One region of the Caldalkalibacillus uzonensis genome, then DNA from elsewhere that is predicted to be linked to it. Evidence: a T-box and tRNA genes for the amino acid it is inferred to sense, from the RefSeq annotation. Region 1 holds a T-box; the other holds one or more tRNA genes.
What was found. The T-box of region 1 lies ahead of J2S00_RS11170 (valine--tRNA ligase). A T-box ahead of a tRNA ligase gene usually reads a tRNA of that ligase, here a tRNA-Val.

Region 1 (23,773 bases):
GTACAGTTGGACTTTAATTTCCTGCAACTGGCCATACCACGATTCCTCTCCTTGGCCATGGTCAATAATCACCACCTGGCCCAGCCCGTCCTTCTCACCCACATAGGTGACCCACCCTTCTTTAATCACTTCCACAGGCAAAGTTGTTCCCGTCTCCAGCACAATGCCTTGTTGATCCTGGTTAAAACCGGAAACAATTCGAGCCCCTGATACGGGAAGCACATAATCTGAGCTGTGGGGATGGGAGTTGTCATCTTTGGCTATGAATTGGGGCAGAAAACCAAGTTGGCTGCCAACCTTTTGCTCATACAGGGCCATCACTCCTTCGACATTAAAATCGAGCGTCATCACATCCCTGATGAACGTTTTGGCCTCTCTAAGCTGAGGGTGATCTGTGTTCATCACCATTAGCACAGTGGTAAACAGGAGCATGGCGCAAATCATTTTAAACATCAGTGTAGAAGACGCACGTCCTCCTGTCCGGGAACGTGGGAAGGAGGGTTGAGACGGTACGTTCCCCCCTTCCCGGAAAGAAATGGGGTTAGAGCGGCGCTGTTTGGCTTTTAACAGCCGTAACCGTTCTTCACGGCGCTTTTTCACTCCTTTTCTGTAATGTTTGACACTCACAGCTTGATCACTCCCTTACAAGTCGCTCACCCAGTCTTGTCTGTTTGGCCATCGTTACTAACTTATATGACTTGTCTACTTGGGATATGCCTCTTACGAAAAAAGAGAGCATCATGCTCTCTGCATTATGCTCTCTTCTTCTTAAAAGACAGTTTCCTATTCCGGATGGCCTTCCGGATTTTTGCGCAGGGGATCCGCTTGGGGATAGGGGCGGGTGGCCGCTTCATGCAACTGCTCATTTTCATAAGAGAAGATGGGATTGACTTCTTCTCCGGTATCCCAGCCGGATTGTTTACCCAAGAGGCCCTGGAGAGGGGAGCCATAAGGCCCTTCAGGAAATTCCTCCAGTGTCCGGGAGTGGAGGTTGTGATATTCGGTTGACAACGGGGTAAACGGGTTATGTTCCCCGCTTTTTTCCAAGGTGTCTCGCCTTTTTTTGGGCATAGAAAAAGCTCCTTTGCTTTATACATGCTGTTTGCAATTAGCATGTGTTACAGCAAGGAGCCTTATGCATAGCATGATCAAACGATGGGTCAGTCTGATGCTTAAGATCTGATGCCCAACAGCCGTTTTACTTTGGACAGCACACCCTTATCTTCGTCCAGTTTCATTAACGGCACACTGTCGCCTAAAATACGGCGGGCAATATTGCGGTAAGCTATGGCAGCCTTGGTGTTGGGATTGATGACCGTAGGTTCGCCCAGATTGGAAGATTTGATCACTTGCTCGTCATCGGGCACAATGCCCAGCAAATCAATGCCCAGAATATTGACGATTTCATCCACATCCAGCATTTCTCCTCTTTTCATCATCTGGGGGCGGATGCGATTGACAATCAGACGGGGATTTTGAATTTTGAACGACTCCAACAGGCCGATGATGCGGTCAGCGTCACGAACAGCAGATACTTCTGGCGTGGTCACCACAATCGCCCTGTCTGCCCCGGCCACCGCGTTTTTAAACCCTTGTTCAATCCCGGCTGGACAATCGATGATCACATAGTCATGATCTTGCTTTAATTCAGCAATGATGCCGCTGATCTGCTCCGGAGCTACTGCATCTTTATCCTTGGTCTGGGCAGCTGGCAGCAAGTACAGCTCGTCAAAGCGCTTATCTTTGATTAAAGCTTGTTTTAAGCGGCAATTTCCTTCGGCCACATCAACCAAATCATAGATGATGCGGTTTTCAAGGCCCATCACCACATCCAAATTACGCAAACCAATATCCGTATCCACCAGACATACCTTTTTGCCCTGTAAAGCCAGAGCCGTGCCGATGTTAGCCGATGTCGTTGTTTTACCAACTCCGCCTTTTCCCGAAGTAATGACAATTGCTTCTCCCACGTTGGACCCTCCTCTTTCACCCTGCCTGTTAACATGTTCAGCCTTGTCGCTGTTTAGATGACAAGTTGGCCATCGATGCACACAACGCCTTTAATTGTGGGCGGATACGTAACAGGTGTTGCAGTTTGTCAATGACAATTTGATCCCCGGCAATATGCGCAAATTCCCGTTCATATATTTCCACCTCATCAGGCGGGCGGCTGACCACTGCAGCGATGCGCAGCTGGGTAGGACTCAACACAGAGGCCGCAATGATCGCTTCTCTGTTCCCGTTCACACCGGCGTGAGCCATACCCCGCAAGGCACCTAAAACAAAAATATGCCCGCCGGCTACCACTTGGCCGCCAGGATTGACATCACCTAAGACCAGTATATTGCCCGGTGATTCAATCACTTGCCCGGAACGAACCGTTTTGTAAATGACCTGGATGCCGGCTTCAGCCCGCGCTTGCTCTGCTTCCTCTCTGAGTACCACCAGACTCTCTATCTTGTCCACAACCAGGTTGCCCTGGGTGCGAATTAAGTCCCGCAGCTCACGACGTTGTGTATCCGTTAAATAACGGTATCCCAATTGAATCGTCACGTGAATCAAGGGGCCATTTAAAAACTGAGGATGATCCTGCAACTTATCTTCCAGTTCCGCCAGCAGTTCCTCGTAGGCACATGTATCATCAAGGTAAAAAACAAGGCCATCTTTGGTCCCTTTGATGGTAACATTTGATTTTGTGGTGTACATGCACAGATCACCCCATGCAAGAACTATTCAACACCGCGTCTTCAAATTCCTGCTAAGTCCCTTTAAATTTGTTGTTCTTCGTCCCTCATTTGAATGAGAATGTTACGGGCAGGGTAGGAAACCAATAAGGCAAAAATCATATTGAGCACCAGGGTGGGGAGCAATTTGTCAAAAAAGAAGATGTGCAGATCCAGCGCTGTCACATTAACCAGAGTCATTAAACCGTACACCATAAATTCGAAGGCAACTAAAGCCAGCAAAACCGTTAACCAAATCAAAAAAATATTTTGCTGAAAAATGCGGAAGACAAGGCCTGTAAAATAACCAATAATGGCCATGGTAAAGGCGTAAATGCCCACCACACTGCCGTAAATGATATCGTAAAACAGACCAAAGATGAGCCCCATAAACAGTCCCTGAACCCGTCCCAAAAACAATGCTGCAAAAATCAGCATGACCACAACAAAACGAGGGACCATGGTTAAATGCAGGTCCCACCATCCTGCCGTAAACACTTGGACTACCGTACCTTCAAAGATAAGCAAGGTAAAAATGGTTAAGATAAAGAGAAAACGGGTCATCACTCCGTTCCCTCCTTATCTTCAGCAGATACGGGAATGTCTACAGGAGGGAGAGAGGATCGTTCCACCACGAAGACATAATCCAGATGATATAAATTGGCAGCTGGTTCTACCAGTGCAGATTGGGTCAAATCATACTGATCAGGCACAACCTCAATAATTTTACCAATGTACAAGCCCCGGGGAATAATGCCGCCCATCCCGGACGTGATCACTGTCTGTCCTTCTTCCAAAGGAGTGTCTTTGGGGACTTTTTGAAACAGAAGGGCGCCTCGTTCCAGATCATAGCCTTCAATTACGCCAAATATATGCTCCTGTCCCTGGACAATCGCTGAAATATGGATGGTGCGGTTGACATCACTTAACAATTCCACCTGAGAAGTAAATTGAGAGACACTTTTAACCCGGCCAATTAGTCCTTCTGTGGTAATCACCGCCATATTCGCTTCTACACCATGCTTGGCTCCCCTGTTGATGGTCACTTGCTGATACCAGCGGTCAGGTGAGCGGCTGATCACTTCCGCCGCTTGCAACGTATACTCACTCAAATTGGACTCTACTTCCAGCATCTCTTTTAAACTCTCATTCTCCAGTTCCAATTCCCGTATTCTGGCCATCAATTTCGCATTCTCTTGCAAATTGGCCTTTAAGCGCTGATTTTCAGAATAAAGGGTACGCCACTCATTGATAGTCTCAAAGAAACCCGCTACCTGACGAGCGGGCTTATAAGCAAGGGATTGGAAAAAACCAAAGGTATCACGAATAAATTGTTCCCCCCACGTTGGCTGGGGGCGTTCTTTCAAGGTGACACCAACCACCATCACCATCACAATGGTGCTGACCAAAAGCACAATTAATCGTCGATTGGAAAAAAAGGATGGCAAGGTTATACACCTACTTATTTTCTAGAACTGAACTTGTATTCCAAATAGCGGCCAGTGCCGATGGCTACGCTGTCCAGGGCGTTTTCCGCCACAATGACAGGGATGCCGGTCTCTTCACTTAAGACATGGTCCAGGTTGCGGAGTAACGCACCGCCCCCCGTGATGACAATCCCCCGGTCCATGACATCAGCAGCCAATTCGGGTGGCGCTTTTTCCAGCGTGATTTTAACTGCTTCAATGATCGATTGTACCGTATCTTGCAATGCTTCGGCAATCTCTTTGGAGGTGATGGTAATCGTTTTAGGCAATCCCGTGACCAGGTCCCGGCCGCGGATCTCCATTTCTTCCGACTCATCACCGCTGTCTGCCGTACCAATCTCAATTTTCAGTTGTTCTGCCGTACGTTCACCAATCATTAAGTTATATTTACGTTTCACATATTGAATGATGGCGTCATCCATTTCATCACCAGCCACCCGGATGGAACGGCTGGTCACTATGCCGCCCAAAGAAATAATGGCTACCTCAGTTGTGCCGCCGCCAATATCTACAATCATGCTGCCCGTCGGCTCCCATACTGGCAAATCGGCACCAATGGCCGCGGCAAACGGTTCTTCAATGGTAAACACTTCTTTGGCTCCGGCCTGCTTGGTGGCGTCTTCGACTGCTCTTTTTTCCACAGCAGTAATCCCGGAAGGTACACAGACGACCACATTAGGCCGACGGGACAACCACGGTTTTGTCTTCTGCGCTTGAGAAATGAAATGCTTCATCATGGTGGCAGTTGTTTCAAAATCGGCAATCACCCCGTCTTTCATGGGGCGCACAGCCACAATGTGGCCAGGGGTACGGCCGATCATGTTTTTTGCTTCATTGCCGACTGCTTCAATCGTCCCGGTATCGGTGCGAATCGCCACCACGGATGGTTCCCGCACAATCACACCTTTGCCTTTGACGTAGACCAATGTATTGGCCGTTCCCAAATCGATGCCCATATCCCTTGTAAATCCACCAAACATGGTTTGTATTCTCCCTTCATGCAACCCTCAAAATCGTGTTGTGCTTATATGTAACCTTTTTCTTTCAGGCTCGTATAGCGACCATCACCAATGATCAGATGATCCAGACACTCTATGCCCAAAATCTCCCCTGCCTGTTGCAAACGTTTGGTTACTTCAATATCTTCACGGCTGGGGGCAGGGTCCCCGCTGGGATGGTTGTGAGCCACTATAATAGAGGCCGCACTCCACTTTAACGCCTCTTTATAAACCTCACGGGGATGGACAATGGAAGCATTCAAACTTCCCATAAAAACAGCTTTTTCAAAAACCACCTGATTCTTGGTGTTTAAATACAAACAATAAAAAATCTCCTGCATCTCCAGGCTTAAACGCTCCATTAAGTAGGCGGCCGCATCTTCGGGGGAACGAATGGCAGAAGGGGCCTTCTGCTTTTGGGCCACACGTCTTCCCAGTTCCACACCCGCTTTAATCTGTACCGCCTTGGCTTGTCCCACACCTTTAATCTGCATCAATTCCTCAACACTGACATCGTGCAGGCGCTTGAGCGAACCAATTTCTTTTAAAATACGGGAAGCCAGGTGAAACACAGATTCCCGGTGCGTTCCAGTGCGCAGTAAGATCGCCAACAGCTCCTGATTCGTCAGTGCCTCAGCACCTTCTTTGATCATCCGTTCTCGTGGTCGTTCTTCTTGCGGGTAGTCACGGACCATCAAAGGAGAATTGTCCGTTGCCATAGCCACCCTCCATTAATCAAGATTGACGAGCCACTGTTAACACATTGATGCCAAATTGGTGCAGGAAGCGGGCCAATAAGGCAACCGGCATCCCTACCACTGTAAAGTAGTCTCCTTCGATTTTATCCACCAAAGTAGCCCCAAGTCCTTGGATGGCATAACTGCCGGCTTTGTCCATGGGCTCACCGGTGGCAATGTAGGCCTTAATCTCATCAGCACCCATAGGCCGCATCAGTACTTTTGTCCCCTGGCAGCCAACACACTCTTTGCCGCTGTCTGCATCGATGACAGCAAGGCCTGAATAGACGGTATGCGTCTCTCCCTGCAGGCGGGACAGCATTTGAAACGCCTCAGATTCATCCTTAGGTTTGCCCAACACCTCACCGTTTAACACGACGATGGTATCAGCCCCAATCACCAGTCCCTGTTCATAGTGGCGGGCCACATCAGACGCCTTTTGGTGAGCCAGCTTTTGAACCACCATCTCAGGCGAATTCCGGGGATCAAACGTCTCTTCCGCCTGACTGGGATGTATATGATAAGCGAGGCCCAGACTATTTAGCAGCTCTTTTCGTCGGGGCGATGATGAAGCAAGAATAATGGGGGGGATAGTCTTGACTGTCATGCCCTGATCTCCTCTGTTTGTTTCTTCAGGTTGAGCGGATTAAAAGCGGTCATGTTTAGTGTTGGCTTCTTGCTTCTGCTCATACAAGCACGATTATATTTTAACAGTAATAGATGAAAAAGTGTAGCAAAAAAAGTGAACCAAAAAACCCCACTCAAGACGTAGTTCGTCAAAAGTGAGGTTTTTTTGACGGGAACGAAAGAGATATTTTGACATCCAAATATATACATTTCCCTGTCCATTCAGCATCGACATGCATGTTGAACACCTCAACGGGTTTAGGAATCAAATTGGTTGACCAGTTGCTCATAATAGGTCAGGTAGTTTAAACCGGCTTGCTGCGCCTGCCATAAGTAACTGGAATGAGACTGCTTGCGGTAAGCCTCCAAAGCTGTCACTGCCGCTGACAACGTTCGCATTAACTGTTCCCCGGCTTGGGCTGTTTCACCGCTCAGACCGCTCAACAGCTCCCGTCCCTCATTCAAAAACAAGCGATGTTGCTCTTGCAAGGCCTGCCATTTTTCTTCCGTTAATTCAGCATCACTTTGCTCCAAAAGGGCAGCTGTGGTGCGGGTCAGCTCCCCAAGCAGCTGTTCTCCCCTGGCCAGGTATGCAGGAAGCGGGGCAAATGACTCTTCCAGGTTACCGATATCCGCCTGGACTTCCCTCGTTTCATGGACGTGGATATAAACCTCAATGCCCTGCTCCTCTAGATAGGCCCCCAGCCGCTCTGCATCATCTCTGGCTAAGCCGAGACCCATATATAAACGAAACGGGGCTTCACCCGGGGGAACTAGTCCGGCCAGTCCCTGGTTTTGAACCTGTTCCTTCACTTTTTGTGCTGCTTGCTGCTCAGAAAAAGCGCCAGCCTGAACAACATAATAGGTGCGTGAAGGCAAATACAAGCGGCCATCCTGCACATAACCCGCCGGCATGACCAGTACTCCATTTTCTGCCCCACTTTGGGACACGGCAGCAGGCGCTTGAGAACTGCCGATTTGAGCCCCATCTGTGCCCTCCACGGCAAAAAAAGAAAATACCATCATGCCCATCATCACCCCCAGGGCCACCGCTGACGCTGCAATCAAGGCCAGCTTGGAGCCCACTTTCAGTTGGGGCAGGGACAGGACTGTTCTGCTCCGCTCCTTGTTCTTTTTTATTTTACTGCGCCGTTCGTAGCGGCTGGGAGGTAAACTGGGACGGCGTGTCGTTTCTTTGTTTTCAGGCAAGTCAACAAGAAAGGGCGCATCTTCATTTTTTATCTCTCTGGACCAGGATGGGCGCCGGACAGGCCCTGCATAGGCCCTGGCGTCTTTCTTGTTGTCGTTGTGCATGTTGCTTGTCCTGCCAGTGTAATAGGTTTCCCACTGGATATCAGGATGATCGCCGTCCTTATCGGGGGGAAACAGGAAGGTGAGCTTGTTTTTTCTCGTCATGGCCTCTCGCTCCTCTATCAATCTAGTGCTTTTATCACTAGTCTATGAGGAACGTGCCGAATTAGAACTGCAACAGACCATCATCCCCTACCAAAGTTGAAGATACCACACCCACACCGTCTCTCCGTAGAAGTAGGCCACAAAAGTCCCCACAAAAATGAAGGGAGCAAACGGGATAGTTTCTTTACGCTGCCAACGCCCTAGCAAGATCATCACGCCGCCAACCAACGCTCCCATAAAAGAAGCTAAGACCAGGCTGAGCAGCGTCAGCGAAGGACCAAGCACCACACCGATCAAGGCGTACAGTTTAATATCTCCTCCCCCCATCCCTCCCCGGCTCACTATGCTAATTAAGAGCAATAGACCAAAACCGGTGAGACCTCCCGCCAGGTAAAACCAAAAAGAATACTCTCCGATCACAAGGCGCAATACAAGCAGGAGCACAAGTGCCGGCAGGGTAATTACATCTAAAATCAGCTTTTTCCTCAGGTCAGTCAGCACGGCCAAGACAAGAACCGAAATCAAAATCACAGCCGGCAGCAGTTCGAGCTGTAAGCCTAAGTGACGGTAGGCCAGATACAAACTGAGGCCGGTGAGCAGCTCTCCTGCAGGATACAGGGGAGAAATGGGTGACTGACAATAGCGGCATTTTCCTCTTAAAACAAGGTAACTGAGAAGCGGTACAAGGTCCCAAGGAGCTAACCGATGTTGACATTGGGGACAATGGGAAGGTGGATAAACGAAAGACTGCTTCTTCAATAGGCGAATGGCCAGTACATTATAAAAACTGCCCAAAAACAGGGCTGTCACGAAGATCAAACTATCTATGACAAACAAAGGGTATCCCTCACAAGTTAAAACGTAATCTTTTCATATTAAAAGCAAGCTAACCCTCTTGATAAACCGCCACTTTGTTGCGTCCCTTTTGCTTGGCCCCCATATACATGGCCCGGTCGGCATAGCGCAACAGACTAGCCGCGTCATCAGCATGATGGGGGTAGAGGGCCAGGCCTATGCTAACCGTCACATTGAGCAGAACAGGGCCCGCTGGTTTCTCATCATTTAAACAGGGGACCACCTCAATCCTCGTTTGCTCTACCTTCGCCCGCAACCGCTCCGCCCACTCATACGCTTCTTGCTCAGTCACGTTAATCAGCAAAATAGTAAACTCTTCTCCTCCGTAACGGGCGACAATCCCTTTTCCATTAACAACTTCCTGTATGATAGCAGCAATCCGCTTCAGAATCTCATTCCCCGCTAAATGACCATATTGGTCATTCACCTGTTTAAAGTGGTCGATATCTAACAAAATAAGCGCGAGCGGGCGATTTTGATCAGCTTGCTCTAGCTGTTTGGACAAATACCGTGTAAAGTAACGGTAATTATATAGACCTGTCAACTCGTCCCGCTCGCTTTGCCGTTTGGTCCGCTGGTAATCATAGGCGTTTTTAAAAGCGATAGCCGCCTGGCTAGCCAAAATTTCTAAAAGTGTCACATCCTCTTTACTATACCGATTCGGTTTGTTGTCGCTAACTGTTAACACACCGTATACTTTTTGATCATATTTTAGAGGCACGGCCAGGATAGACTGCTGATCGTGCAAAAAATCAGGCTCGTGCTTAAAATGGAGATCTTCTCTTTCACTGCCGATCACCTTTGTTTCTCCCTGGCTGGCCACCTGACCACTCAGACCTTCGCCAATCTGCACTTCTATGCCCATAAAGCTCACATATTCATCCGGCGGAATCCCTTTGCCAAGCAAACGGACCGGCTTTAATGTTCCTCGCCCTCGATCCACACGAAACAAATAGCAATACTGATAGGGCACCAACTTGGAAACCGCCTGCACCAAACGGTCGATCACATCTTCAAAATGGAGATTGGCCGTCATCTGGTTACCTAAATTATGAAGTGTACGCAATTTATGATTAATGGTATTAAGTCGGACAAACAAACTGAAAATCACAGTAAATGAAACAACAGGAAGAACAACATAGAGAAAAACCCAGGGACCAACCTGAGCATACAGCATATAGATGAGGATGCCAGTAGGTGTCATCATACCGAGGGGAATCACTTCCCACCACAGTGACTTCCCGAAAAATTCAGGCTTTTGATGGTAAAACAACCATTTTAACAGATTAAGCAAAATATGATTGATCACAACGGAAGTACAGATATAACCGATGATCGGCACGATTAAAGCAGGAAAAGTATCGGGAGTGAATGGACCGGTCACCCCTCCTAGAGCGTAAAAGATAGCCGCCGAACAGACTGACGTAGTCAAAAACATCATTAAATTACCCATATACCGTTCCCACGTTGTGGCTCTAATCCTGACCAACGTGACCAAAATGGACAATTGGGTTAATATGGCCTCTACCCACAGTCCAAATTGTAAAAACGCAGCCATTGACACGGCATTGGTCAAGACGATATTGGTTCCCTTAATCTCAATTGGGAAGGCATTAATGAGCACCATTAAACCCAAAAAACAGAAGATGCCGATCATGTCCTGAGCTTGAAGCCGGTGCCAATCGAAACTTTGCCACATGAACAAGAAAAAGACAGAATAGAGGACAATGGCACAGCTCAATATCAAGATTTTTTTCCAACGCCCCATCTACTCTACGCTCCTTATCAAACTTAACAACCCACCATAGTTACTCATCCAGGTCCATAATGCAGATTAATCTTACACCTTTTTACGGGGCTTGACAATGAATTTAGTAAAAATTAACTATGCCAATTGTCCTCTAAAAACAGGACTTATTTCCCTGTTTTATGTCATAAATTGTCTATCAGTGATAACGCTGGTCGTTTTGACTTATAGTTTGTCGAATGTGAGCAATAAAATACAGTGAGCCCGCAAAGCAAATCGCCTGCTGTTTCCCTGACGAGGCTAAGGCCTCGCGAAACGCTTTCTCCCAATCCGGTTCCACACTCATTTCCAGCTCGGAAGAGATCCCCTCCTGCTGAACCGCTTGATACAAATCCCGTGCTGATGCTGTTCGCGGTCCCCCCTCAAACTGAGTCAGCACCACACGCTTGGCTACACCAGTCAGAGGCTTGATCATCTCTGCCACCGGCTTGTCCTGCATGGCCGAAAAGATGACCGTCCAGTGGTGATGGGGATAGTGACGCACCAGCGACTGAGCCAAAGCTTCCATTCCTTGGGGGTTATGGGCTCCATCAATCAGCACCAGGGGCTCTCTTTGTATCACTTCCAAGCGGCCGGGCCAACTGGTCTGCTCCAGGCCCCGGCGCAGTTCTTCCTCTTCCCAAATCAGGGCATAAAATTGCTTGAGCACTTCCAGCGTCATCATGGCCACGGCAGCGTTTTGAAGCTGATGAGAACCTTTTAAACCAATACGTACATCCTGCAAACGGGTAAACATGGAACGGTACGAGAACGATTGTCCATGTTCATCACAGCTTTCATCCTCAATAAAAAAGGCTTGTCCTAAACGGTAGACTGAAGCTTTTTTCTCCTTGGCTATACCCTCGATCACCTGCAAAGGACCCTCGTCTTGAACACCTGTGATCAGTGGAACCCCGGGCTTAATAATACCTGCTTTTTCTGCGGCAATCTCCTTCAAGGTATCACCCAAAATGTGCATGTGGTCGTAACCCACATTGGTAATCACAGAAGCAATTGGAGTGACAATGTTGGTGGAGTCCAGACGGCCGCCCAGACCCACCTCCCACAGAACCACATCAGGATAGGCAATACGGGCAAAATATTCGATGGCCAAGGTGGTCACCACTTCAAATTCGGTTGGAGAGCCCAGCTCAGTCCGGGCCAACTCCTCCACCAGCGGCTTGATTTTGTTCGCCACCTGTACCAGATGCTCATCGGCGATGTCCTCTCCATTATTCTGAATGCGGTTTTGAAAGCGGATCAGGTAAGGTGAGGTAAACGCAGCCACCTGATACCCTGCTTCTTGTAACACATGACTCAGAAAGGCCAAAGTGGACCCTTTACCATTGGTTCCCCCGATATGGACAAACTTAAGCAGCCGCTCAGGATGGCCCAGGCGTTCCATCAGCCATTCCATCCGCTTCAATCCGGGTTTAATGCCCAAATGTTCCAAGCTGTGCATCCACTCAATCGCTTCCTGTGCTGTTTGAAAACTCATGATGCATCCCTCGTTAGCTCATTTTTTTCAACTCATTGATCCGCTCTTGTACTTGCTGCAATTGTTCCTGATAATCCTTCAGTTTCTCCCGCTCTGCCTCCACAATATGTTGCGGGGCTTTTGCGGTAAAGCCTTTGTTGGCAAGTTTCTGCTCAGCCCGCGCCACCTCTGCTTCAAGTTTTTGTTTTTCCTTATCCAGTCGGGCCAGTTCTTGCTCCACATCGATTAAGCCAGCCAGAGGCAGATAAATTTCAGCCCCGCTGACGACAGAGGACATGGCTTGTTCCGGCACCTCTAAATTCGTGCTGATCTCCAGTTTGTGCGGATTGGTTAAGCGGGCAATAATATCTTCATTTCCCCGTAAATATTGCTCATGGTGTACAGTGGAAGGTTTAATCATGATATCTACTGCTTTGCCCAGGGGCACGTTTACTTCGGCGCGGATATTGCGCACCGCCCGGATCACATCCATGATCAAAGCCATCTCTTTTTCTGCATCAGGCTGGTCAAACTCTGCTCTGGCTTCCGGCCAGCTGGCTACTGTGATGCTTGCTCCACTGCCTGGCAGGTGCTGCCAAATTTCCTCGGTTATAAAGGGCATAAACGGATGCAACAAACGCAGTGTCCGATCCAATGTGTAAGCAAGGACAGCCTGTGTTTCCCGCTTGGCCCCGGCATCGTCACCGTACAGCGGAATCTTGGCCATTTCAATATACCAGTCACAAAACTCATCCCAAATAAAGTGATAGAGGAGCCGTCCCACTTCACCAAACTCATATTGATCAGCCAGTTTGGTGACCTCACGTACGGTATGGTTGAGACGGTGTAAAATCCAGCGGTTTGGCGTGGACAGTTCCCCGCTGATGTCAGTCTTTTCCCCGTCAAAGTCCTGCAGGTTCATCAGGGCAAAGCGGGAAGCGTTCCAAATTTTATTGGCAAAGTTGCGGGCCGCTTCTACCTTTTCCCAATGGAAGCGCAGGTCATGTCCCGGGGAACTTCCCGTGGCCAACATGAAGCGCAAGGCATCTGCCCCGTGTTTCTCGATCACATCCATGGGGTCCACTCCGTTGCCCAGCGATTTGGACATCTTGCGCCCTTCAGCGTCGCGAATCAGGCCATGAATCAGCACATCTTTAAAGGGGCGGCTGTGGGTGAACTCCAGAGCTGTAAAGATCATGCGGGCCACCCAGAAGTAGATAATGTCGTAGCCTGTCACCAGACAATCCGTGGGATAGTAGCGCTTCATATCCGCTGTCTCATCGGGCCAGCCCATGGTGGAAAAAGGCCACAAGCCGGAGCTGAACCAGGTGTCCAGCACATCCTCATCCTGGGTAATGTCTGTTGTGCCGTATTTTTCCTGGGCGATGTGTGTGGCCTCTTCCTCTGTGCGAGCTACAATTACATCCCCGTTCGGTGTATACCAGGCTGGGATGCGGTGTCCCCACCATAACTGGCGCGAAATACACCAGTCGCGCACATTTTCGATCCAATGCAGATAGATTTTTTCAAAGCGCTCCGGCACGAAATTAACCTTGGTATCAGCTTCGTGCTGCAGGCGGATGGCCTGTTCAGCCAGCGGCTTCATTTTGACAAACCACTGGGTGGAGAGATACGGCTCCACCACAGCCCCGCTCCGTTGGCTGTGCCCCACACTATGCACGTGATCTTCAATTTTGAACAGCACCCCCTGATCTTGCAGATCCTTCACAATTAATTTCCGGCATTCAAAACGGTCCAAGCCCTGATATGGACCGGCGTTCTCATTCATGCGGCCGCTTTCGTCCATCACCAGAATTTGCTCCAGGTTGTGCCGCTGTCCAATCTCAAAGTCATTGGGGTCATGGGCAGGGGTTATTTTCACCGCCCCACTGCCAAAGGCCATATCGACATACTCATCAGCAATAATGGGGATTTCTCGGCCAACAATGGGCAGCTTCACCGTTTTGCCGATCAGATGCTTGTAACGCTCATCCTCAGGATGTACCGCCACAGCCGTATCTCCCAGCATTGTTTCAGGTCGCGTAGTCGCCACTTCAATAGAACCGCTGCCTTCAACGAGTGGATAGCGCAAATGATACAGATGACCGTTTATTTCTTTGTACTCGACCTCAATATCTGATAATGCGGTGCGGGTTTCAGGATCCCAGTTAATGATATATTTGCCCCGGTAGATTAACCCTTTCTCATAGAGGCGGACAAACACTTCCCGGACTGCCTTGGACAGCCCTTCATCCAGAGTGAAACGCTCCCGGGAATAGTCCAGGGACAAGCCCAGCTTGGCCCATTGTTCACGGATCACGGAAGCGTACTCTTCTTTCCATTCCCAAACCTGCTTGACGAAAGCTTCCCGCCCCAAATCATAGCGGGTTTTGCCCTCTTCTTTCAGTTTGGCCTCTACCCTGGCCTGCGTGGCAATGCCAGCATGGTCCATTCCCGGCAGCCACAAGGCATCGTAGCCTTGCATCCGTTTGATGCGGATAATGATATCTTGCAGGGTGCCATCCCAGGCATGTCCCAAGTGCAGACGACCAGTCACATTAGGCGGCGGGATAACAATGGTAAATGGCTCTTTCTGCGGATCTTCGCTGGGCTTAAAAAACTGATGATCCAGCCAGTATTGATACCATTTCCCCTCAGTTTGACGAGGCTCATATTTGGTGGGCATAGATAATTGTGTGTCGTTATTCATCAGGTTCACTCCTTCAGGCATACTTCTTTTTGTCTCACTTTGGCACATTTGTTTGATATCACTTGCTTGTGAACAAGTTAAACAGCAGAAACACCTGTATAATTAAAAAAAGCCTCTCACCCAAAAGGACGAAGAGACTCCGCGGTACCACCTTTTTTTACTTGCTCTTGCGACGGCCAACAGCCACTAAGTCAGGGATTAACAGTGCAGATTTCACATAAGAGGCCGGCGCTTGCCATAAGCCGTCAGGAACAAGTACGCTCAAAGAGATAACGGATCAACCGATTTTCCTTACTGCTTGCCCCTCTAGGGCCAAGGTTCAGGAAAATGACTCGAGGGCGACCTTCAATAGCCTTGTCATGGAAAATGTTTCAGCCACGCATTTTCCTCTCTGCAATGACGCCGCTATTTACTCTTCCCTCTCATTGTCATCAATCTGTATGAGATGATGTTAATCGTTACGCTACATCTATGTTTGACCATTATTTTACTGTCTATACCTGCCTTCGTCAAGCCCAGTCTCTGAGCCTCCCATGCCTAAAGGCGGGAGTTCTAGGAAGAACTGCTCCAACCTCTCTCGGACTCTCTCCGAAAGGGAACGACACTTTGTATCAGTTCATCTATCCCTTGCATATGCTGTCATAGACACCACATGTCATTCTTAGGCCTAAAAAAGGTGATTATTATGAACTTAAAATGGAACAAATATAAAATTAAACACTATTATTTGCAGTTCAAGCAGCGTTGCAAGTATTGGGGTTACCAGTCGAAAGAGATTGCAGCACAGATTTTTATTCCGCTGGCCATCTTCCAATTGGTCCGCACCATCTTTTTCCCCACGCCGTTTGATGTCTTTCTGCTCTTGGTTATCTTTGCGATTATTCTCTTCCTGCTGATTGACTGGCTGTAGTCGCCAGCAACGCTCTGGCAAACGTCCGCAGCGTATTAAAACGGTCTAATTCCTTTCTAAAACGATGGAGACGCTTCAGTGGGGAGAGGTCCTTTTTCCCCTGATAATAGGCTTCAACCTCTGTAAAGAGGCGTTCGGGGAAGAGTAGCAAAATAGCCAGCAATCCTTTGTCGAAGCGGCCCAATGGAAACTGATTTTCATAAGCAGCCATCCAGTTCATTCCGTACCCCGCCCTCACATGCAGGGAGGGTACGAGATGCCGTCTGAAAAACAGAGCCAGATCCATGACGGGATGGGCCATTTTACTTCGATCAAAATTGATGATATAACACTTCCCTTTTCTAAACACCACATGGGAACGGGCCGGACGTCCATGACAAAGCACGAGGGGCCAGTGCTTCAGCCCCGCCCCCCGTTTAATCCAAGCTTCTAAATAGCGGATGGACCGGACGGCACACTGATATAAATAGTCGAAGGCATGAAGAAAGCTACCCTCGAAAGGAGAAAACAACGGCTTTGCCTCGGCTCGTCTTTGGTAGTATTCCATGCGCCTGAGCTGTTTCAGCCAGCGTATCTTCACCCGTGTCAATGCTTCCAGGTGTTTCTGGACCGCAGGAGTGACGGTTAAGGTGAAGCGGTGAAGCCGTCCCAGTGCCGTAAGCACGCTTGGCTCCCAATCTAGCCGGTACTTTGCTTCAATATCATCATCAAGCCAGGGGGTCACATAGTATAATCTGTTCAGATAATCAACAAAGGGATCACCAAATTTATTGGGATAAAACGGGACCACAGGTGCTGACTCTTCCTGGGCTAGTTTGTCGAACCACCCGGCAAGAAGCTGCAGCTGTTTGGCTGTGACTTTGGTCTCTTTCAAGGCATATGCTCCCTGTGGGCAGACCAGTTTGGTCACGCAGCCGTACGCTGCTGTTGTTTGGGGGTGCAAGTCGTATTCACTCAACACCAAGTCCTTGACAATGGAATCGGCTTGCTCACGGTCAATCAGCAACATGTCCTCCTAAATCCTCCCGCATTTGATCAATGCGCTCCGCCAGCCAGATATGCAGCCGGTCCAGTTTTTCTTGCTGTGTGACCATCTGCTCCCATTCGTCTTGGGCGGCTGTCCCCTCTTCTTGTTGTTCAACATACCCTTGGATAAATGTTAACAGCTGCTCCGGATAGACAAGATGAGCAAGCATGTGATAAAACACATAGACAGACGGCTGGTAATCGTGTTCAAAGGCTGTGAAAAAAAGGACCAATTGCTCCTCATCTATACCAAAGCGAAGCCACAGCTCTTGGATCAATTTACTTAAGGCTTGAAAGCCCAGCACAGGTTTATCTAGGGGCCCTTCAAAGGCCAGACAACCCCCGCCCACCATCTTCCAAAAGGAGTAATCAAGCACAGGCAGTGACAGCATCTGGGACAAAACAGGCTGACTTTTGCGGTAAAGTTTCCTTGCGACAAGATAGCGTTTATAAAGCAGGGGCCATTGTTTCACAAGGAGAGAAGCAACCGCGCTCCTCTTCTTTTTTAATTTGTGTTTTAAGCGGGCCAGTTCCCCGGGAGACATAAAGGCAGACGGTGTATCCACGGCTCCCAAACCCAGCTTTAGTTTGGCAGTATCTTCTAAGGCGCAATGGATTAAAGCGGTACTTGTCCCCAGGGCTTGCCACGCTTCAGAGCGGGAAAAATCGACCGGCTCTCCTGCCAGGCGGTCCCGCACGACCAAATAGGACGATTGAGTTGAAAGGTAAGCTGTTTTGTCCCTGGTCAAAATGAAACGGTCCACTTGGCGGAAGCCTCTTTTTACCACTGCTTCCCGCCAGTGATAGGACCATTTCAAAGCATCGGGATCCTTAATTTCAGTGACCGATTTAGACCCGCAGTCCGTTTCCAGATCATAACCATCTGCGGTCCGCTGGGCCTGATAGACATGAAAATGGTATGCTTGACTGACTGCTTCCACTTCAGGAGAGGTAAACAGAAGGCGAGTCAAGCTCTCACCCCCTTTGGTTCATGGGAAAGTCAGATGCCAAGCTCCTGGAAGGAAGAGACCGTCAATTGCTTTGTTGCTGGTGGCGAATGGGGATATACACCACGTCCCCGGCAGCCACTTGCCCGGTCTCCAAACGGTTAAAGCGGATAATCTCTTCCACCGTTACCTCATAACGCTCAGCGATCTGATCCAAAGTTTCGTGGCGCTGCACAATACACATTTTCAGCTTGGCCCGTTTGGGTGCTTCCTCTTCCTTCGTTGACATCAGCTTGCTAAGAAAACTAGTCACTTTAGCCGGACGTGGCTCTTCTTCCGCCGTTTCTGTGGCTTGATCACTACTATCAGCTGGGTTCCCGTAACTTGCCGCTTGCACTTCTTCTTGATCTCCCTCGTCTTTGGGACGAATGGTTGTCTCTACACGGGGAGTGCTCTCTTCGGACTCGTCAATCTGGTCTCTGTCGTTAATCTGGTCCCTGGACTCTTCACCTTGACTGGCAGACACCTCTTCAGTTTCCTGCAGCTCCTGCTCTTTTTCTGCCTGCGGCTCCTGCTCTTCTTCCTCTGTCCTGGACTGCGGTTCCGTCGCATCTGTTTCTTGTCCAGCAATGTGCTCCTCTCCATTTGGCAGGTCGTGGGCAGAACGTGCCGCTTCTGTGTTTGACGCGCTCACTTCAAAACTAAATTGGCTCTGTGCAGCAAGCTCCTTTCTTTCTTTTAATTCCGCTCCTGATTCTGCTTCCTGTGCTTGAACCTCTTCCTGTACTCGATTACCTTCCTGTACTTGATTGCCTTCCTGTACTTGTACTTGGTCTGAGTCATCCTCTTGACTTGTTCCTTCTGCCCTGACAGCATCAAGATGCTCTAGATGCTCTTTTTCCTCTTCTCCTTTCCGGCTGTCCTCTGCACTCACCGTGCTTTCCAACTCCCTTCCGTCAGATTGACTAACAGCTGTCCCTTGATCAATGCGCGGGCTTTTTTTACGGGATGTGTTATCCACTTTTAGCCCGTTTTTCACCCCGAGCAATGAAATATCTGCTTCAATCACTAAACAATGACCATGCTCCACCGAATAATCAAACTGATCAACGCTGACATACACATCCTCCAGTTTGTCTACTTTGGTTGAGGGGACGGTGACATCAAGGGGAAACCGTTTTTCAATTTTTCCAAACTGAGGGTAATCAATTTCTTTCTGTTCAACTTGCAAGGACTGAAACTGTAACTGCTCTTTCAGCGAGCCTTTATCAAGATCCAGCTCATCATTCAGTGTTTGAAAACGCCCAGTTAAGACAAGATAACCTTTAATGTTGACAAGTTGATCTTCTTCTGACACTTCAACATCAGGTTCCAGATCCAAGCTGATAATCTCAGTGACATCGGCCCGGTCATCCAGCCAAACCGTCTCCTCCAAATGAAACCGAACCGGAGAACCGTGCTCCAACGACATAAGGCCATCCTCCTTCCAATCCCACAATAAGGGCTTTATGCTTATATATATGGGAATGTCCCCCCATTTATAACTCTTGATTAGCGTAAAAAAAGAGCCACTCCCTTCATCCTGCAGAGACTGTCACGAGCCTCATTAAAGAGAAGAGTGTGGCAAATAAAAGCGATATAGTGCTGTCAGTTAAAAAACCTTTTTACAGGCCTTCTTTAACCAAAGTAGCCAGGGCTTTGTCGCACGCAGCAATGGTCCGATCAAGATCCTCTTTGGTGTGTACGATGGAGATAAACATCCCTTCAAATTGGGATGGCGGGATATAGACGCCCTGTTCCACCATCAGCTGGAAGTAACGGGCAAACCGATTCAGGTCGGAGCGGGCAGCCTGTTCAAAGTTGGTCACCGGCCCCTCTGTAAAGAAGAACCCGACCATGGAACCCGCACGGTTAATGGTGCAAGGGATGCCATGTTTCTCTGCATTTCTGCGCAGCCCCTCTGCCAAGTAGGCCCCTTTCTCCTCCAGTTCTTCATATCGCTCCCGGGTCATCAAGGACAGTGTTTCATAACCAGCTGTCATGGCCAGCGGGTTGCCCGATAATGTTCCCGCCTGGTAAATGGGGCCCACCGGTGCCACCTGATCCATGATCTCTTTTCTGCCGCCGTAAGCCCCGACAGGCAATCCGCCACCGATCACCTTGCCAAAGCAGGTTAAATCAGGGATTACTCCATACTTACCTTGGGCGCACGCATAATCCACGCGGAAGCCGGTCATCACTTCATCAAAAATTAACAGCGCACCATATTTTTTGGTGATCTCCCGTAACCCTTCTAAAAATCCGGCCACAGGCGGCACTACACCCATGTTGCCGGCCACCGGTTCCAAAATGACGGCAGCAATATCATCTCCGTAGCGTTCAAAGGCCAGTTGGACACTGTCCAGTTCATTGTACGGCACTGTAATCGTCTGCTGAGCCGTAGCCTCGGGAACGCCGGGAGAGTCAGGCAAGCCCAGTGTGGCCACGCCTGAACCGGCTTTAATCAGCAGAAAGTCGGCATGACCGTGATAGCTGCCGATAAATTTGATGATCTTGTTGCGCTTAGTATACCCCCGGGCCAGACGCAAGGCACTCATCGTCGCCTCTGTTCCGGAGTTGACCATACGCACAATCTCCACACCAGGTACCCGTTCCACCACCAGCTTGGCCAGCGCTGTTTCAATTTCAGTTGGCGCACCGAAGCTGGTTCCTTTTTCCATCACTTTTTTCAGCGCTTCCACCACTTGAGGATGGGCATGGCCGGCAATGAGCGGTCCCCAGGAGGCCACATAGTCAATGTATTCGTTTCCGTCAATATCATAAACTTTGGATCCTTGCCCCCGTTCAAAATAGATGGGGTTCATCCCCACCGATTTAAAAGCCCTCACCGGACTGTTCACGCCACCGGGGATGTATTTTTGTGCCTCCTTAAAAGCAGCAATGGAACGTTCGTAATTAGGCATCGCTTTTCCCTCCTAACCATTTGGCCACATCTTTGGCGAAATAGGTCAAAATCAAGTCAGCACCGGCCCGTTTCAAACCGGTTAATAACTCCAGCACCACATCCCGCTCATTGATCCAGCCATTTTGGGCTGCTGCTTTAATCATTGCATATTCACCACTCACATTGTAGGCAGCCAGCGGATAGGGGAAGCGGTCCTTCAGTTCCCGGATCACGTCCATATAGGCCATGGCTGGTTTCACCATCAGCATATCTGCTCCCTGCTCAATGTCAGCTTGTGCTTCACGCAATGCTTCCAAGCGGTTGGCCGGATCCATCTGATAAGTTTTACGGTCGCCAAACTGGGGCGCCGAATGGGCGGCATCACGAAAAGGACCGTAAAAAGCAGAAGCATATTTAACCGCGTAAGACATAATGGGGAGATGCTCATAACCAGCTTCATCCAAGCCTTGCCTAATCGCATAGACAAAACCATCCATCATGTTGGAGGGAGCAATCACATCAGCCCCGGCACGGGCCTGGGAAACGGCTGTTTTGACCAGTAACTCAAGGGAAGGATCATTTTTTACTTCTCCATCTTCCACAACGCCGCAGTGACCATGATCGGTGTATTGGCACAAACAAGTGTCGGCCATCACCACCAAGTCAGGGGCTTGCTCCTTAATCAGCCGAACCGCCCGCTGGACAATGCCCTCCTCAGCATAGGCCTCACTGCCCTGTTCATCCTTATGGTTGGGAACACCAAATAAGATCACAGCAGGAATGTTGAGGGAGCGAACTGATTCAATTTCCTCTTCCAATCGGTCAAGGGAATAATGATACACACCCGGCATAGAGGTAACTTCCTCTTTTTTGTTCTCCCCTTCGACCACAAATAAGGGATAAATCAGATCATTGACAGTTAAGTCTGTTTCGCGGACCATGCGTCTCATCGCAGCTGATGAACGCAAACGACGCAAACGCTCAAACATGGTATCACCCCTTATATGTATAATAATCTTCTAATGCCCGGATTAAGCCATTTACGGTATGCTCACGAGCCACCACATGGACTGGAATACCCCGTTTTTCAGCCTCTTTGGCTGTTATAGGCCCAATACAAGCGATCGTAACCGGTAAGTCTGTCTTGGGCATCTTGTGAGAACTTAATAGTTGGTCAAATGCTTTAACGGTGGAAGCACTGGTAAAGGTGACAACATCTACTTTGCCTTGCGCCAAATCACGTACAAATTTTTCCTTGCCCTCAAGTCTATATTCTGTTTGGTAAACCACCACATCATCAACGTCAAACCCGGACTGGACCAACTGCTCAAGCAAGTGGGGGCGGACCACCTTTGCCCGGGGGTATAGCAGCCGGCTTCCCGGTTGCAATCTGTTTTGCAGCAATTGAACGAGTTCTTCCTGTTTATAAGAGTGGGGCACATGAACTTGGGACAGGCTCTCCTTGTGTAAAGCGCGGGCTGTTGCGGGACCCACCGCTGCCACAAACAGGCCATTCAGCCGGGAGATAACCCCATTTGTACCGTCCGCAGCAGCTAATTCCCCGGCCCTGTGGAAAAAGTAACGCACGCCGTTGACACTGCTGAACAGCACACCATCGTAACTGTCCAGACGATGAATGGCCTGATCCAGTGGAGCAAGATCATTGGCCCAAGTCGTCTGGATTAAGGGCAGAAGATAGGGTTGTGCCTGGCACATTTCCAGCTTGGCAATTATATCCTCTGCCTGTTCCCTTGGTCGTGTCACCACCACTGTTTTTCCGGCTAAAGCCGAACTGTTCATTCTCCCTAATCCCCCGTTCATAAGTCCAGGTCTTTCTTGACCTGAGCTAATATCTCCTCTGCCCCGCGACATTTTAAGACCCTGGCCACCTGGCGCCCCAGCTCAACGGGCTCATCCCCAGTCAGGCGTTCTTTGAGCACCGTCTGTCCATCCGGTGAAGCAATCAGGCCGGTCAACACCAGACCTGTATCACCTTTTTGTGCATAACAGGCCACAGGAACATGGCAGCTGCCCCCCATTTCAGCCAAAAAAGTGCGTTCAGCTGTCACGGCAAGCCCGGTCTGTTCATGATGGATATGTGCCAATAACCGTTTCAGTTCCTGGTCACTGGTGCGGCATTCGATGCCCAACGCCCCCTGCCCCACAGCCGGCAGACACATGTCCGGCTCAAGATACTGCGTGACAACCTCATCGTTCCAACCCATGCGCTTTAAGCCAGACGCCGCCAGGATAATGGCATCATACTGCTCTTCCTTCAGCTTCCTCAGCCGGGTATCGATATTGCCCCGAATCCATTTTATCTGTAAGTCGGGCCGGGCATGCAAGATTTGAGCTGAACGGCGCAAACTGCTCGTCCCGATCACAGCCCCTTGCGGGAGCTCCTCCAGGGGCAGACCTTTCTTGGAAATAAGACAATCCCGTGGATCCTCACGCTCCGGCACACTAGCCAGCTCCAGCCCAGGGGGCAGCTCAGCAGGCATATCTTTCACACTGTGCACCGCAAAATCAATCTTTTCATCAAGCAAAGCCTGCTCAATTTCCTTGACAAACAGCCCTTTGCCGCCTACCTTGGACAACATGCGGTCCACAACCTTATCCCCTTTGGTCACAATCTCTTTAATTTCAAAAGTGTAGGGCAAGCCCAATGCTTCCAGCTTGCTAATCACCCAGCGGGTCTGCGTCAAAGCCAGTTTGCTTCGCCTTGAACCGATGACGATGTGTCGGGCCATGTTTCAATCATCCTCTCCAAACAAAGGTGCTCACTTGCTGCACATGACATGTACTGCCCCTTTAAATATGAAATTGCGTAAATTGCGTCGAGATTAAATAGTTGGCCAACAGGACCAAAAAACAGATCACATTTAACTCGGCCAATTGTTTGCCTGCCCATCCCCGGGCCAGGCGCTGATAAAGATACGTACTGTATAACCCAATCACCAGCACGGAAAACAGCACTTTGGCATCCAGCCAAACTGCCCTCTCTAAAGTATGGTAGGCCCAAATCACACCCAGCACCAAACTCATCAATAACAGTGGTACACCTACCATATTCACCCACAAAGCGGCCTGATCCAGCTGCATTAAACTGGGCCAGCGGTAAAACTGCCTG
Region 2 (6,658 bases), on a different contig from region 1:
AAAATGGAGGCGGCACCCGGATTCGAACCGGGGATAAAGGTTTTGCAGACCTCTGCCTTACCACTTGGCTATGCCGCCACTTAAATCACATATAAAAGTGTGTATAAAAATGGAGCGGAAAACGGGATTCGAACCCGCGACCCCCACCTTGGCAAGGTGGTGCTCTACCCCTGAGCTATTTCCGCTCGCATAGAATGGCTGGGCTGGCTGGATTCGAACCAGCGCATCACGGGGCCAAAACCCGTTGCCTTACCGCTTGGCTACAGCCCAACAGTAAAACTATGGGGCGACTGATGGGATTCGAACCCACGAATGCCGGAGCCACAATCCGGTGCGTTAACCACTTCGCCACAGCCGCCATGTTATATAGAGTGGCAGGGGCAGTAGGAATCGAACCCACACTTGCGGTTTTGGAGACCGCCGTTCTACCATTGAACTATGCCCCTGCAATATGGTGGAGGGGGACGGATTCGAACCGCCGAACCCAGAGGGAGCAGATTTACAGTCTGCCGCGTTTAGCCACTTCGCTACCCCTCCACATTTTCGTATGGTGCCGGCGAGAGGAATCGAACCCCCAACCCACTGATTACAAGTCAGTTGCTCTGCCAATTGAGCTACACCGGCACGCTATTAATCCATATTTTAAGTGGTGGCTCGGGACGGAATCGAACCGCCGACACGAGGATTTTCAGTCCTCTGCTCTACCGACTGAGCTACCGAGCCAGAGACAATTGTTAATATAACACACGTTTTGAGATGCTGTCAATTGCTTTGTGACTAGCAGTCCCTGTTAGTTAAATAGACATAAAATGGCGGAGCTGACGGGATTCGAACCCGCGATCTCCTGCGTGACAGGCAGGCATGTTAGGCCTCTACACCACAGCTCCACAATGTATCATGTTGCGCAAATATATTGGTTGCACCCTGCGGGTACCACGATTTTCGCTTCCATCGATGAAAATTCGACGTAGTAGCGCTCATATTTTGGTTGCGGGGGCAGGATTTGAACCTGCGACCTTCGGGTTATGAGCCCGACGAGCTACCAGACTGCTCCACCCCGCGTCATTCTTATGAAAGTGGTGGAGGGTGACGGGTTCGAACCGCCGACCCCTTGCTTGTAAGGCAAGTGCTCTCCCAGCTGAGCTAACCCTCCATAATGGTGACCCGTAGGGGATTCGAACCCCTGAATGCCGGCGTGAAAGGCCGGTGTGTTAAGCCACTTCACCAACGGGCCACGTAAAATGTATCTTTGATTTAATATGGCGGAGAGGGAGGGATTCGAACCCTCGAGACGGGTTATCCCCGCCTACACGATTTCCAATCGTGCTCCTTCGGCCAGCTCGGACACCTCTCCATGTCTTAACGCCGCTTAAAACTTGCGTTTTTTCTTGTCTCACCAGCGGCGACAGACAATAATATAACATGTCTTCAGTGTGAAGTCAACCGCCAAATGGCAATAAATTTTTCCATATTTCCTCCGCCATCAATCGTCTCAGTCATTGGCATTTGACTGGTAAAACATAGACCGTCAGCAGGACTAAGCGGTGATGTCCCGTTTTATGAAGGTTAACCAAGTCACCAAGATAAACAGGATGTAATACATAGATAAGACCAGTAAGGAAAATGAGAGGGTCATGCCCTCAACGAGGGGAAGCCCATCCACATATTGCCTGAGATCAAAGTGGGCAAACAAGATCCATTTGACCCACGGATACTGGCTTAATAAAACAGCCAACTGTCCGCCAGTAAACATCAGAAACATGGATAAGCCGATAGCCAAAGCACTGTTGGTGAAAACGGCAGCCACCATAAAAGCAAAGGTGACCATCATTACGAGCGGAATGCTCTCAAACGCATATTGCTGCAAAAGACCGCTTAATCCTTGGTCCTCTAGGAAATCCCCACCCGGATTGGTCCATAATCCTTCAAAGCCGAACAACACGCCCCCCAGCACCAGCGAACCGAGAAACAGCACCACAATCATATACATACTAAACAGCAGTACAGCGATATATTTGGCCAACAAAATTTTGGCACGATGGATGGGACGGATGAGCAATAGCTTGATGGTCCCCTGTGAAAATTCATTGGCTACCGATGTGGCAGCAACAATGATCGCAAACAAGGTGATCAGTCCAAACAGGGGAACCGTTACATTCATAAAATACAACAATGGGGATGCCCCTTCACTTGCCGCGATAGGAAGAACATATTTTGTGATAAAGGCGATACCCACAATGGCCATGAGCAGCAATATAAACATCACCCATGTCCCCATCCTGCGGTATAATTTTAACTGTTCATTTTGCAGTAAGCCTAACCAGATGTTCATTGCGCTTTGCCTCCTGTCATTTCCAAGAACCGTTCCTCCAAGGTTTTCTCTCCTGCAGGTCGAATACCGTATATCTTTACCTTGGCCTGCACAAGGTGTTGGACCACGTCCGGAATTTGTTCCTTTTCCAGCATGACTTTGAATTCATGATCAGTGACATGTCGGACAGGAACAGCATGATCCTCCATGACCTGCACCGCTTGGTGAAGCGGATCGACGGTGAAGGTGATCATGTGTTGATGTGCTGAGTTTAAAAAGGTCTCAACCGATTGCACATCCAACAATTTTCCCTTGTCGATAATGGCGATGCGGTCACACATCAACTGCATTTCGGCTAACAAATGGCTGGAAACCACCACTGAGACCCCTTCTTCCTGGGCCAAACGGCGCAGATAGTTTCTGATCTCTCTGATTCCGGCAGGATCTAAGCCGTTGGTCGGTTCATCCAAAATCAGTAAAGAAGGAGAGTGAAGCAACGCTTGGGCCAAACCTAACCGTTGACGCATCCCCAATGAATAGGTTTTTACCTTATCATCAATGCGGTCTGCCAAGCCCACCAGTTCCACAATCTCCTCAATGCGGTCGTCGGTGACATGCTCTGCCATGCGGGCAAAATGAATCAGGTTTTCATAGCCGGTTAGATAGTTGTACAGTTGCGGCTGTTCAATAATCGCTCCCACATGGGCGATGGCTTGTTCAAAATGATCCCGGATACTATGCCCCTGGATTAAAATATTTCCTTTGCTCATGGACATAAGGCCTACCATCATGCGCATGGTCGTCGTTTTACCGGCCCCATTGGGCCCCAGCAAACCAAACACTTCTCCCGGATAAATATCCAATGAAATATCTTCGATGATCGTTTTGGAACCGATTATTTTACTCACATGGTCTAAACGGCAGACAGGTTCCATCATATATATCCTCCATTCCCCATTTTAATCAGTAAGCACATCCTGTCGCCCTTCATAAACTCTCTTCATCCACTCCGTCAAGCTTTGCCCATAGTGGCTGCGAATCTCATCAGCATCATAACAACCAAGGACTTTTCCCTCTTTTAAGGGCACATCCCTGGCTAAGGCGAGCACCAATTTCAAGCGGCCGCGGTGACCTTTGGACAGATGGCTGACTTTGACCTGAGCATCCAGATTCAAAAATTGCAGCATCTGCTCCGCCTTGGCTACGTTTAAATCGCCGAATTGTGAAGCAAAAAAATGCAGCGTTTCTTCAACGGTAAAGAAGGAGTAGAAAGCATCCAGTTCAGACAAATAGGCAATCTTGGCCGCATCCCGGCGCTTCAGCACCCGTCCGCCAACCAGCACTTTCCCTTCACTAGGCTGGCATAGTCCGGCCAATAGTTTCAATAACGTTGTTTTACCGCTGCCGTTTGGGCCAATCACACCGATCATTTTCCCTTGCGGAAGTTGCAGCGTCACCTTGTTCAACGCCGTCTGACCCAAATAGCGTTTGGTCACCTGCTGACATTCAAACATCATAACGCTCCTCCTTCCCGTCCTCTTCAACTACGGAGTCCAAGGCGGTTTGCACCCCGCTCAAGATTTCGCTGTTGGTAAAACCCATGGCTCTCATTTTTTTTACAAACTGCATCATATGGCTGGTTTTCAGCGTCTCCCGAAGGTTTGCTAAGTGTTCAGTATCTGTTGTCACAAAAGTGCCCTGGCCACGTCTGGTTTCAGTGACCCCCATGCGCTCCAATTCGGCATAGGTGCGTTGGACCGTATTGGGATTAACCCCAGATTGCACCGCCATCTCCCGCACAGAGGGCAGTTTTTCTCCTGCTGCTAACTCCTGACGCACAATTCTCCAGCAAATCCGCTCAACGAGTTGTAAATAGATTGGCTTCGTTTTATCAAATTCATAGCCCATGGCTTACACCTCTGTTTGCTGATCTAACAGCCAGCAGACTCCGATGAAGATACACAGGGCAAGCAGGGCATGGAAGAGATACTGGCCCAAAGCCAAAGGAGGCAATGATTCAACGTACCATTGATCTGCACCGACGGGAAGAGGGATGGTTAAACCAGTTTCAATGACCAGCCGGCCAAAAGTAGCTGCAAACACAGCGGAGTCTTGGATTTTAGATAACAACCAGGTCAGCCCCAAAACGATAAGAACGGTGATTAAACCGCTCCATTGTCCCAACCTGGTTTTTAAAACGTGGTACACCACCCATAAAAAAATAACCCACACCCCCAAATACAGTGCTGACAATAACACGTACAACATTCCCAGGGCCATAACGGCCATCAGGGTTTGTTCCTCCGCCGGCCATATATGATGGAGATTGTATGTTAAAAAATAAAGCCAACCATAGCCCGCGCTGAGTGAAACGGAAAAGATCAAGGCCACCATCCCTGTTGTAAGCTTGGATGTGAGTAACTTCCAAGCCGGTTGTGGGGTATGCAGCCAGAGATGAAGCTGTTTGCCCTCGGCTCTCAAGCTAAAAAATAAAAACACAGCACAAGATATGCAGGATGATCAAGGTGGCAAACGAAAACCCCCCTCTCGTGATGAGAGGAGGGTGAACCTCATAGGTTGGGTTGTTTGGGCCTATTCAGTCGGCTTAGTAAGTGGGAAACTCCTTATCATGGATATGGCCGGGCTCCTGTTTCAGCGTCAGTTGTTCCAACGCTGCTTTGATCACAGCTTTTTGCGTTTCGGCATCATCCGGTTTACCCAAAGAGTGGCCAAATTTAAAGCCGACCGGATGAATCGCCCGGGGCGGACGCATTAATCCGGATTGTTCCTTATCTAAGGTGACCAGAACCGTTGGAATGCCTGACATTTCAATCGCACGTTGTACCGCAACCACGGTACGATGGCAAAGCGGTCATCCAGCGGTTAGCAAAACGGCATCCGCTTTGGAGCGGGTAATTTCCTTAGCCACTTGCGGCACGGTTTCATCCAAAATTTGCTTTAAGCGCATGGCATAGCCCATCATGGAAATATGCTTGTTGTTCACATCACCGATAAAACCTTCTTCTTTTAGTTCACGCAAGCGGTCCAAAGGAAAGATGACATTAATATCCTTCTTCGGTTCATCGGTGTTGTAATGCTCTTTCGGCGCCCCATGGGTAACTGTAAATTGGGACGTATCGGCATCACCGGAAATTAAACGATAGGTGTGGTCACCGTCTGTGTTAAACGGCTCTTGGTCTTTCAAATGAGCACCCGCTGTGGAAACAATAGCAATGGTCATCTCACTCAGTTCTTTTTCATTGGGCGTGTAAGGAATCGCCTTGCGGGACATATCCATCAGTGCAACACCTCCATCAATTTTTGGCATACCCCTTCTCATCAATCTAATTGATTGAACGGCCATTATGTATCCAGGGGTTGTACCCTCATTATACAATATCATCTTCCCTTTTAGTCTTTATTATTAAACTTGCTTTGTTTCGCAGTTAAAAAGCTTTGAAAAATTTACCATCCAATTGTGAAGGCTAAGCCTTTAATAAATACACTCTTGCTTCATACGGCCGAAGTTCAATCTGTGTGATCTCTTCTTGGTCTTGAACGGGATAATTGCTGATTAATAGATCCTTTAAGGCTGCTTCGACATTAATGGACGTGTAATTCGGGTTGACGGCAACCCATGGCGTGCCAGTGGTAAACCCTGCATGAGGTTCCACGGACTGATACATGTGGCCCGTGAAAGTGCCGGAATGGGCACTCGTTTTTTATTGGGGCCCCTTTCTAAAACAGGGAATGAACATCCCCGTTTTGAACAGTTGGTCCAGTGGTACCGGCACAATGTTGAAGTGCGGGATGTCCGTGGGGCAGAACGAGTGTTGCTGACAGCCATTGAGAGCGGTGCAACAACCGAAGCGTTAAATGAGATGATGATGACGGCCATCACCGATCATTTCTATATGAATACAGGCCACACGCTCGATTTCCATAATAAGGCTTTCGAAATCCTGGAGCATATTGGCGATGAACACCGGCCATATGTGTTAACTTCATTGTTGCCCGAATTGGCCAATGCCCCCCGAAGTGAAGAGTTGCACAGTTGGCAAGCACCGGTCGACCTGGTACAACCGCTTCACGAGGTCTTTGAAAAGCTGCCTGATCTCTTGCACCGTCAGCCCTCTCCGGCACAGCTCTCGGTCGGTAATGAAACCATTGTTCAGCAGCTGCTCAGCGACAACCCTCTAGAAACAGACAACCTGCTCCTCCAAGTGTTAAAAGAAGGGATGACACCCGTTCGTCTGGCCCAAATCGTCACTTTAGCCGCCGCTGAACGCATCGCACGTTTTCATGTTCAAAATGATATGTGGGATTGGATCACCGTTCTGCACACCT

Region 2: it has a tRNA-Val gene. The T-box ahead of J2S00_RS11170 (valine--tRNA ligase) is inferred to sense a tRNA for this amino acid. The anticodon was not compared.

The regions. Positions count from the first base shown of each region.
Region 1 is NZ_JAUSUQ010000008.1:11,617-35,389, reverse strand. It holds gene J2S00_RS11235 (peptidoglycan DD-metalloendopeptidase family protein) at 1-627, opposite strand, end outside; gene J2S00_RS11230 (hypothetical protein) at 784-1,071, opposite strand; gene minD (septum site-determining protein MinD) at 1,173-1,970, opposite strand; gene minC (septum site-determining protein MinC) at 2,008-2,706, opposite strand; gene mreD (rod shape-determining protein MreD) at 2,769-3,287, opposite strand; gene mreC (rod shape-determining protein MreC) at 3,287-4,171, opposite strand; gene J2S00_RS11205 (rod shape-determining protein) at 4,186-5,190, opposite strand; gene radC (RadC family protein) at 5,235-5,927, opposite strand; gene J2S00_RS11195 (Maf family protein) at 5,944-6,552, opposite strand; gene J2S00_RS11190 (SPOR domain-containing protein) at 6,831-7,988, opposite strand; gene J2S00_RS11185 (prepilin peptidase) at 8,076-8,798, opposite strand; gene J2S00_RS11180 (sensor domain-containing diguanylate cyclase) at 8,875-10,611, opposite strand; gene J2S00_RS11175 (bifunctional folylpolyglutamate synthase/dihydrofolate synthase) at 10,790-12,127, opposite strand; gene J2S00_RS11170 (valine--tRNA ligase) at 12,141-14,816, opposite strand; T-box leader at 14,938-15,251, opposite strand; gene J2S00_RS11165 (YszA family small membrane protein) at 15,469-15,726, shown strand; gene J2S00_RS11160 (YutH/CotS family kinase-like spore coat protein) at 15,695-16,732, opposite strand; gene J2S00_RS11155 (hypothetical protein) at 16,722-17,723, opposite strand; gene J2S00_RS11150 (LysM peptidoglycan-binding domain-containing protein) at 17,785-19,170, opposite strand; gene hemL (glutamate-1-semialdehyde 2,1-aminomutase) at 19,364-20,662, opposite strand; gene hemB (porphobilinogen synthase) at 20,655-21,632, opposite strand; gene J2S00_RS11135 (uroporphyrinogen-III synthase) at 21,637-22,443, opposite strand; gene hemC (hydroxymethylbilane synthase) at 22,461-23,393, opposite strand; gene J2S00_RS11125 (cytochrome c biogenesis protein) at 23,455-23,773, opposite strand, start outside.
Region 2 is NZ_JAUSUQ010000017.1:50,006-56,663, forward strand. It holds tRNA gene J2S00_RS17380 (tRNA-Cys) at 5-78, opposite strand; tRNA gene J2S00_RS17385 (tRNA-Gly) at 111-185, opposite strand; tRNA gene J2S00_RS17390 (tRNA-Gln) at 196-270, opposite strand; tRNA gene J2S00_RS17395 (tRNA-His) at 283-358, opposite strand; tRNA gene J2S00_RS17400 (tRNA-Trp) at 373-446, opposite strand; tRNA gene J2S00_RS17405 (tRNA-Tyr) at 453-537, opposite strand; tRNA gene J2S00_RS17410 (tRNA-Thr) at 549-624, opposite strand; tRNA gene J2S00_RS17415 (tRNA-Phe) at 648-723, opposite strand; tRNA gene J2S00_RS17420 (tRNA-Asp) at 811-887, opposite strand; tRNA gene J2S00_RS17425 (tRNA-Met) at 986-1,062, opposite strand; tRNA gene J2S00_RS17430 (tRNA-Val) at 1,078-1,153, opposite strand; tRNA gene J2S00_RS17435 (tRNA-Glu) at 1,158-1,234, opposite strand; tRNA gene J2S00_RS17440 (tRNA-Ser) at 1,261-1,354, opposite strand; gene J2S00_RS17445 (DUF2705 family protein) at 1,538-2,332, opposite strand; gene J2S00_RS17450 (ABC transporter ATP-binding protein) at 2,329-3,246, opposite strand; gene J2S00_RS17455 (ATP-binding cassette domain-containing protein) at 3,271-3,828, opposite strand; gene J2S00_RS17460 (GntR family transcriptional regulator) at 3,818-4,219, opposite strand; gene J2S00_RS17465 (hypothetical protein) at 4,223-4,792, opposite strand; gene J2S00_RS17470 (hypothetical protein) at 4,917-5,165, opposite strand; gene J2S00_RS17475 (glycine/sarcosine/betaine reductase selenoprotein B family protein) at 5,184-5,639, opposite strand; partial or broken gene J2S00_RS17480 (hypothetical protein) at 5,797-5,979, opposite strand; gene J2S00_RS17485 (Rieske (2Fe-2S) protein) at 5,998-6,658, shown strand, end outside.